2 linked regions of the Caballeronia sp. LZ062 genome follow. The protein of the gene in region 1 interacts with the protein of each later gene in a pairwise test. Links are inferred from orthologs where the notes say so. Each region holds a gene or a part of one and is shown in the gene's direction. Other genes may lie near its edges.

What was found. Proteins that work in one complex are often made in the same cells at the same time.
Region 2: the proteins of ftsH (region 1) and hflC interact in binary tests that used the Escherichia coli proteins (3 or more experiments, as listed by UniProt). The link is inferred for Caballeronia sp. LZ062 from one-to-one orthologs.

The regions. Positions count from the first base shown.
Region 1 is NZ_JARTWB010000002.1:640,364-645,397, forward strand. What follows is about bases 909-3,806. They hold ftsH (ATP-dependent zinc metalloprotease FtsH), read left to right. Parts: upstream 909-1,363; coding sequence 1,364-3,250; downstream 3,251-3,806. Other genes in these bases: P9239_RS09045 (RlmE family RNA methyltransferase), read left to right, coding at 909-1,190; folP (dihydropteroate synthase), read left to right, coding at 3,441-3,806. Also shown: P9239_RS09040 (YhbY family RNA-binding protein), read right to left, coding at 1-192; more of P9239_RS09045, read left to right, coding at 516-908; more of folP, read left to right, coding at 3,807-4,241; glmM (phosphoglucosamine mutase), read left to right, coding at 4,351-5,034. UniProt on the Escherichia coli protein: Acts as a processive, ATP-dependent zinc metallopeptidase for both cytoplasmic and membrane proteins. Plays a role in the quality control of integral membrane proteins.
Region 2 is NZ_JARTWB010000002.1:985,721-988,646, forward strand. It holds hflC (protease modulator HflC), read left to right. Parts: upstream 1-976; coding sequence 977-1,876; downstream 1,877-2,926. Other genes in the region: hflK (FtsH protease activity modulator HflK), read left to right, coding at 1-964; P9239_RS10705 (DUF2065 domain-containing protein), read left to right, coding at 1,931-2,116; P9239_RS10710 (ATP phosphoribosyltransferase regulatory subunit), read left to right, coding at 2,207-2,926.

The DNA.
Region 1 (5,034 bases):
GGCGATGCGCGCCTCGCGGTCGTCGCCGAACACGCGAATCTTGATGAGCTGGTGCGCTTCGAGGTGCACGCCGATTTCATTTAGCACGGCATCCGTCAAACCCTCCGCGCCGACGAGCACGACGGGCTTGAGCGCATGGGCCTGGGAGCGCAGGTCGGAGCGTTGGGCGGGAGAGAGTTCGAGAGCTGGCATGGGAGATTGGGGAGTCGACTAAAATAGGGCGGCGCGGCCGTTACGGCATGGCGACACGCGGAGTGCGGCGAAGCAGGCGACGCGGCAGGGCCGGTCAGTTTTGACCGCCGCCAAAAACAAAATAGGCCGGAGACGCGATTGCCGGGCGCATTCGAGCACCCGCGGAAACGTTCCGGCCGACAAGACGCGTATTATCCGCTAAAAGCGCCGCATGTTGCAGCAAGATTGCGCGCACGCAACTCATCGATCACGCATCGGCGCGCACTGCTCGCGTCGCCGAAACACTTACCACGCCGCGAAAGAGCGGCATGAGTTCAGTTTGAATGGCAAAGAATCGCTTCAATCATTCGTGGTTGCATGACCACATCAACGATCCGTACGTGAAAATGGCGCAGCGCGAGGGCTATCGCGCCCGCGCGGCGTACAAGCTCAAAGAGATCGACGAGCAGGACAAGCTCATCAAGCCGGGGCAGGTCATCGTCGATTTGGGCTCGACGCCCGGAAGCTGGAGCCAGTATGCGCGCAACAAGCTCGCGCAGGGTTCGAAGCGCGACGCGCAGCGCGAGGGCGGCATCGACGGCACGATCATCGCGCTCGATATCCTGCCGATGGAGCCGATCGCGGACGTGACTTTCATTCAGGGGGACTTCCGCGAGGACTCCGTGCTCGCGCAACTGGACGAAATCGTCGGTGAGCGACAAGTGGACCTTGTAATCTCCGACATGGCCCCCAACCTCTCCGGAGTAGCAAGTGCGGATGCGGCGCGGATCGAGCATCTTTGCGACCTGGCGCTGGAATTCGCGCAAAACCACCTGAAACCGGAGGGTGCGCTGCTAGTCAAATGTTTTCACGGCAGCGGTTACAGCCAGATCGTCGAGAAGTTCAAGCACCAGTTCAAAGTGGTGGCGCCGCGCAAGCCCAAGGCGTCTCGGGACAAATCGTCCGAGACTTTCATCCTCGGGCGGCGGCTTAAAAATCCAGCCGCAGGAACCGCTTAAACGGTATCGGCGAAAATCGGCGATATTTTCGCGGATTATGCCGAAAAAAGACCATCTCACGCTATTTAGGCGGTAGTGAAACCTTATGGCAGGGGTTAGCGGTCTGGATTAGAATGCTTTGGTGGCGTCGCAAGGTTTATGTTGGCGCCCGTCAATGAGTGAGGAGTGGTGCTTTGAACAACAATATGTTCTCTAAAGCGGCAGTGTGGCTCGTGATCGCACTGGTGCTGTTTACGGTGTTCAAGCAGTTCGATAAGCCCCGCGTCCAGGAAGGCGTGTCGTATTCGCAGTTCATGGACGACGCGAAGAACGGCAAGGTCAAGAACGTCACGGTTCAGGGGCGCAATCTCACGGTCACTCCGTCGGACGGCCAGAAGTACCAGATCGTGTCGCCCGGCGACATCTGGATGGTCGGCGATCTAATGAAATACGGCGTTCAGGTCAGCGGCAAGGCTGACGATGAACCGAATGCGCTCGTCTCCGCGCTGTACTACCTGGGACCGACGATCCTGATCATCGGCTTCTGGTTCTACATGATGCGGCAGATGCAAGGAGGCGGCAAAGGCGGGGCGTTCTCGTTCGGCAAGTCGCGAGCGCGGCTGATCGACGAAAACAACAACGCGATCAACTTCACGGACGTGGCCGGCTGCGACGAAGCGAAGGAAGAAGTGTCGGAGTTGGTGGACTTCCTGCGCGATCCGCAGAAGTTCCAGAAGCTCGGTGGACGCATTCCGCGCGGCGTGCTGCTGGTCGGCCCTCCGGGTACCGGTAAGACGCTTTTGGCGCGCGCCATCGCCGGTGAAGCAAAGGTACCGTTTTTCAGCATCTCGGGTTCGGACTTCGTGGAAATGTTCGTCGGCGTGGGCGCGGCCCGCGTGCGGGACATGTTCGAGCAAGCCAAGAAGCATGCGCCGTGTATCGTGTTCATCGACGAAATCGACGCGGTCGGCCGTCATCGCGGCGCCGGCATGGGCGGCGGCAACGACGAACGCGAGCAGACGCTGAACCAGATGCTCGTCGAGATGGACGGCTTCGAAGCGAATTCCGGCGTGATCGTGATCGCCGCGACGAACCGTTCGGACGTGCTCGACAAGGCGCTGCTTCGTCCGGGCCGTTTCGACCGCCAGGTGTACGTCGGTCTGCCGGATATCCGTGGTCGCGAACACATCATGAAGGTGCATCTGCGCAAGGTGCCGATTGCGAACGACGTCGACGCTTCGGTTATCGCGCGCGGTACGCCGGGCTTCTCGGGTGCAGACCTCGCGAACCTCGTGAACGAGGCTGCGCTCTTTGCGGCGCGCCGTGGCAAGCGAATCGTCGAAATGCAGGACTTCGAAGACGCGAAGGACAAGATCTTCATGGGTCCGGAGCGCAAGTCGGCCGTCATGCGCGAAGAGGAACGCCGCAACACGGCGTACCACGAGTCGGGCCACGCGGTCGTTGCCAAGCTGTTGCCGCACGCGGATCCGGTTCACAAGGTCACGATCATGCCGCGCGGTTGGGCGCTGGGCGTCACGTGGCAGTTGCCCGAGCATGACCGCGTGAATCTGTATCGCGACAAGATGCTGGAAGAAATCGCGATCCTGTTCGGCGGCCGTGCGGCGGAAGAAGTGTTCCTGAACTCGATGTCGACCGGTGCTTCGAACGACTTCGAGCGCGCGACGAAGATGGCGCGTGACATGGTGACGCGTTACGGCATGTCGGACGTGCTCGGCACGATGGTCTACGTCGACACGGAACCCGACGGCATGTTCGGCAAGCTCGCGTCCAAGACGGTTTCGGAAGCGACGCTGCAAAAGGTCGATGCGGAAATCCGCCGCATCCTCGACGAGCAGTACGCACTCGCGCGCAAGCTGCTCGAAGACAACCGCGAGAAGGTCGAAGCCATGACGAAGGCGCTGCTCGAATGGGAGACCATCGACGCAGACCAGATCAGCGACATCATGGCCGGCCGTCCGCCGCGTCCGCCGAAAAACATGCCGCCGCCGTCGGGCGACTCGCCTTCGAGCGGCAACAGCGGCACAGAAGTAAAGCCGGGCAGCGCAACCGCGCCGGCCTAAGCTTCCGGAGTCGTACCATGGGCCGGCGTGCACTGCACGCCGGCCCATTTTCTTTCTGGCCAGCGTTAAGTTCGCGAGCGCCGGTCACTGCCTCTCGCTGATTGTCTTGACCACACCGACCTTTTCTCCCGCCTTGGCCGAGCCGCTGCAATGCGGCCGCTTCACGCTGACGTTCGAACGGCCGCTCGTCATGGGCATCTTGAACGTCACGCCCGATTCCTTCTCCGATGGCGGCCGTTTCCTTTCCCGCGACGCCGCGCTCGCGCGCGCCGAGCAGATGCTTGCCGATGGCGCCGATATGATCGACATCGGCGGGGAATCGACGCGCCCGGGCGCGCCGCCCGTGCCGCTCGACGAAGAATTGCAACGCGTCGTCCCGATCGTCGAAGCGTTGCGCGGCGTGCAGGTGCCGCTTTCGGTCGATACGTACAAGCCCGCCGTGATGCGCGCCGTGCTCGAAGCCGGCGCGGACATGATCAACGACATTTGGGGTTTCCGTCAGGATGGCGCGCTCGACGCCGTGAAGGACAGCCACTGCGGTCTATGCGTGATGCACATGCTCGGCGAGCCGCGCACGATGCAACTGCACGAACCGATCTACGAAGATGTCGTCGCCTCCGTGCGAGAATTCTTCGCGGACCGGCTCGCCGCGCTGACGGCAGCGGGCATCGCGGCCAATCGCGTCACATTCGATCCCGGCTACGGTTTCGGCAAGACGGTCGGGCATAATTACACACTGCTTGCTGAACTCGCGGCAACGCTGCCGGCCGGCACGCATCGGGCGCTTCTGGCCGGCATGTCGCGCAAGTCGATGCTCGGCGCCGTCACCGGCCGTGGCGCGGGCGAACGCGTCTTTGCGAGCATCGCGGCGGCGGTGTGCGCGGCGGAACGCGGCGCAGCCATCGTTCGTGTACACGACGTCGCCGAAACCGTCGATGCACTGAAAGTTTGGCAAGCCACGAAGCAGGCGGCGCGTCACGCGCATATTTGACGCGGGCTCGCGTCGGTAGCACTGCGGCGAAGGCGCTCGCGCTCGCAGCTCACCAACGAAAACGCGGATCAGAACAGGCGCCGAAATCCGCGAGGAGGGTCAAGCAACAATGGCAAGACGATATTTCGGAACCGACGGCATTCGCGGGCGCGTGGGCGCGGCCCCGATCACGCCGGACTTCGTGCTCAGGCTCGGTTATGCAGCCGGCAAGGTGCTTGCGGGCGGCGACCGTTCGCCGCAAAAGGGCAATCGCCCGACGGTGCTCATCGGCAAGGACACCCGCGTGTCGGGCTACATGCTCGAAGCGGCGCTGGAGTCGGGCTTCTCGGCCGCGGGCGTCGACGTGATGCTCGCCGGCCCGATGCCCACGCCCGGCGTCGCCTATCTGACGCGCGCGCTGCGGTTGTCCGCGGGCGTGGTCATCAGCGCATCGCACAATCCGTACGACGACAACGGCATCAAATTTTTCTCCGCCGACGGCAACAAGCTGCCCGACGACGTCGAACATCAGATCGAAGCGCAGCTCGAGCAGCCGATGGAATGCGCTCCGTCCGAGCGGCTCGGCAAGGCGCGGCGTCTCGACGACGCGGGCGGCCGGTACATCGAATTCTGCAAAAGCACCTTTCCCGCGAGCTTCGACCTGCGTGGTCTGAAGCTGGTAGTCGATTGCGCGCATGGCGCTGCGTATGACGTCGCGCCGCACGTGTTCCACGAGCTGGGCGCCGAAGTGGTGTCCATCGGCGTGTCGCCGAACGGCTTCAATATCAACGACGGCGTGGGCGCGACCGCGCCC
Region 2 (2,926 bases), 340 kb from region 1 along the record:
CGATATCGTCGATACGTCGCAGATCCGCTCGGTCGAGATCGGCCGCGGCGTCGCGCTCGCGCAGGGCAACGTGCGCGATGCATCGCTGCTGACCAACGATGCGGACATTCTCGACGTGCGCTTCGCCGTGCAGTACCAGATCAAGTCGCCCACCGACTTCCTCTTTCGCAATCTCGATCCCGACCAGAGCGTGACCGAAGCCGCGCAAGCTGCCATCCGCGAGATCGCGGGCGCATCCGCGACGGACGATCTGCTCTACAAAGACCGCGACACGCTGCGCGCGCGTCTTGCCGAGACCATCCAGCATTCGCTCGACGCCTACCGCACTGGCTTGCAAGTGACGGGCGTCACGGTGCAGAGCGTGCAGGTGCCCACTCAAGTGCAGGCCGCGTTCGAAGAAGCGTCGCGCGTGCGGCAGGACAACGAGCGCGCCCGCGACACCGCCGAAGCCTACGCAAACCAACTGCTGCCGCGCGCGAAGGCCGATGCCGCGAAGATGATCGACGAAGCGACCGCTTACAGCAATCGCGAAGTCACGCAGGCGCAGGGCGACGCCGAGCGCTTCAAGCAGGTCTACGCCGAATACTCGAAGGCGCCCGCCGTCATTCGCCAACGCATGTACCTGGACACGATGCAGCAGATCTACTCCCGCACCACGAAGGTTTTCGTGGACAGCAAGGCTGGCAACAACGTCGTGTATTTGCCGCTCGACAAGCTCGTCGAAGCGAACCGGCAGCAGGCGAAGGACGCAGCCGCGAACACGGGCGACGCCGCGTCGGCCAGTGCGCCCGCCGCCGCGAACGCCGAAGTGCGCCCCCAAGGCGCGACGGCCGCTTCGGCCGCTGCGGTGCCCGCGAGCGGGGCGGCAGGCGCGAGCGCGCCGAACGCCGCGAGCGGCGCAGGCGATCCGCTGCGCTCGCGCGACGCGTTCCGCTCGCGCAGCCGTCAAGACGACCTGCAGTAAGGAGCGCCGAACATGAATCGAATCATTGCGCTCGTGGTCGCTGTCGTCGTCGTGCTGTTCATCGGCTCGTCGATGGTCTTTACCGTCGACGAACGGCATGCGGGCGTCGTTGCCGCGCACGGCGACAGCAACCCGCATCTCGACGGTCCGGGCCTGCATTTCAAGCTGCCGCCGCCGTTTCAGACGCTGACCCTCATCGACACGCGCACGCTCACCATCGACGAGGGCGGGGCAGACCGCTTCACCACGTCCGACAAGAACGAAGTGCTGGTGAACACGGTCGTCAAATATCGCGTGGCTGATCCGCTCAAGCTCTTCGTGAGCAACGAGAAGAACACGCAAAGCGCGCAAGAACGCCTGACCGGGCTGATCCGCACGGCGCTCGCGAGCGCGTTCGCAAATCGCACGCTCATCGATGCGCTCGCCAATCAGCAGACGCTGGAGACCGAGGCGCAAAAGGCCGTTGAAGGCGCGGCGTCGGCGTTCGGCGTGCAGCTGGTCGACCTGCAGATGGCGCGCGTCGACTTTCCGTCGGCGGTGGCGGATTCCGTCTACAAACGCATGATCGCGGCGCGCCAGCAAGCGGCCGCGAGCGAGCGCGCGAAAGGCACGGCGGACGCCGACAAGATCAAGGCCGACGCAGAGCGCGAGCAGCAGCAGATTCTTGCCGACGCCTACAGCCAGGCGCAGTCCATCAAGGGCGAAGGAGACAGCAAGGCGGCAGCCATCGCCGCCGATGCCTATGGACGCGATCCGCAGTTCTATCAGTTCTATCAGAGCCTCGAAGCGTACAAGAAGACGTTCAAGCCGGGCGACGTGATCGTGGTCGACCCGAGCAGCGATTTCTTTCGCTTCATGAAGAGCCCGAACGGCGGCGCGGACGCGTCCGCTTCCGCCGCGCCGAGGCGCTGACCGCACCCGCGCCGCGCGGCTCGCTCGCCGCGCGGTGCTCATCCACCGTAGACAATGGTCGAGACGATACTGCTCGCTCTTGCGTTGATGCTGATTATCGAAGGCATGTTTCCCTTCGTCTTTCCGACGGCCTGGCGCGATACGTTCCGCCGCATCGCCGAGCGGCCGCCGCATCACATCCGCATCGGCGGGTTGATCGCGATGGTCCTCGGGCTGATTCTGCTCGTCATCGCGACCTAGCCGCGAAGCTGCGTCTTTTCGCCTATCTTTGTTCTTATCCTTCCATGCGCGCCGCGCTTTGACGCGTCGCGCCCCGCAGGAAACGTATCGATGTCCACCTGGCTCCTTCCCGAGAATATTGCCGACGTGTTGCCGTCGGAAGCGCGCAAGATCGAAGAGCTGCGCCGCCGTCTGCTCGACCGGTTCCGTTCGTATGGCTACGAACTCGTCATGCCGCCGATGCTCGAATATCTCGAATCGCTTCTGACGAGCGGCGGCAGCGACCTGAACCTGCGCACGTTCAAGCTCGTCGATCAGCTTTCCGGGCGCACGCTCGGCCTGCGCGCGGACATCACGCCGCAGGTGTCGCGCATCGACGCGCACCTGCTCAACCGGCAGGGCGTGACGCGCCTGTGCTATGCCGGCGTCGTGCTGCACACGCGTCCGCGCGGGCTACATGCGACGCGCGAGCAGATTCAGATCGGCGCGGAGATTTTCGGTCACGCCGGGCTCGAAGCTGATCTCGAAATTCAGCAGTTGATGCTCGATTCGCTGCATCTCGCCGGTCTGACGAAAGTGCGACTCGATCTGTGCCACGCCGGCGTGCTGGCGGCGTTGCTGGATCTAGAGCCGGCGGCGGCATCGCTCGGCGAGGCGCTCTACGACGCGCTCGCAGCGAAGGACGTGCCGCGCCTGAACGAACTGACGGCGCATCTCGGTCACGTGCCGCGTGAGGCGTTGCGCGCGCTGCCGTCGCTGTACGGCGATGCGTCGGTGCTGGAGGCGGCGCGCGCGCGCTTGCCCAATCTGCCCGTGATCGCGCGCGCGCTC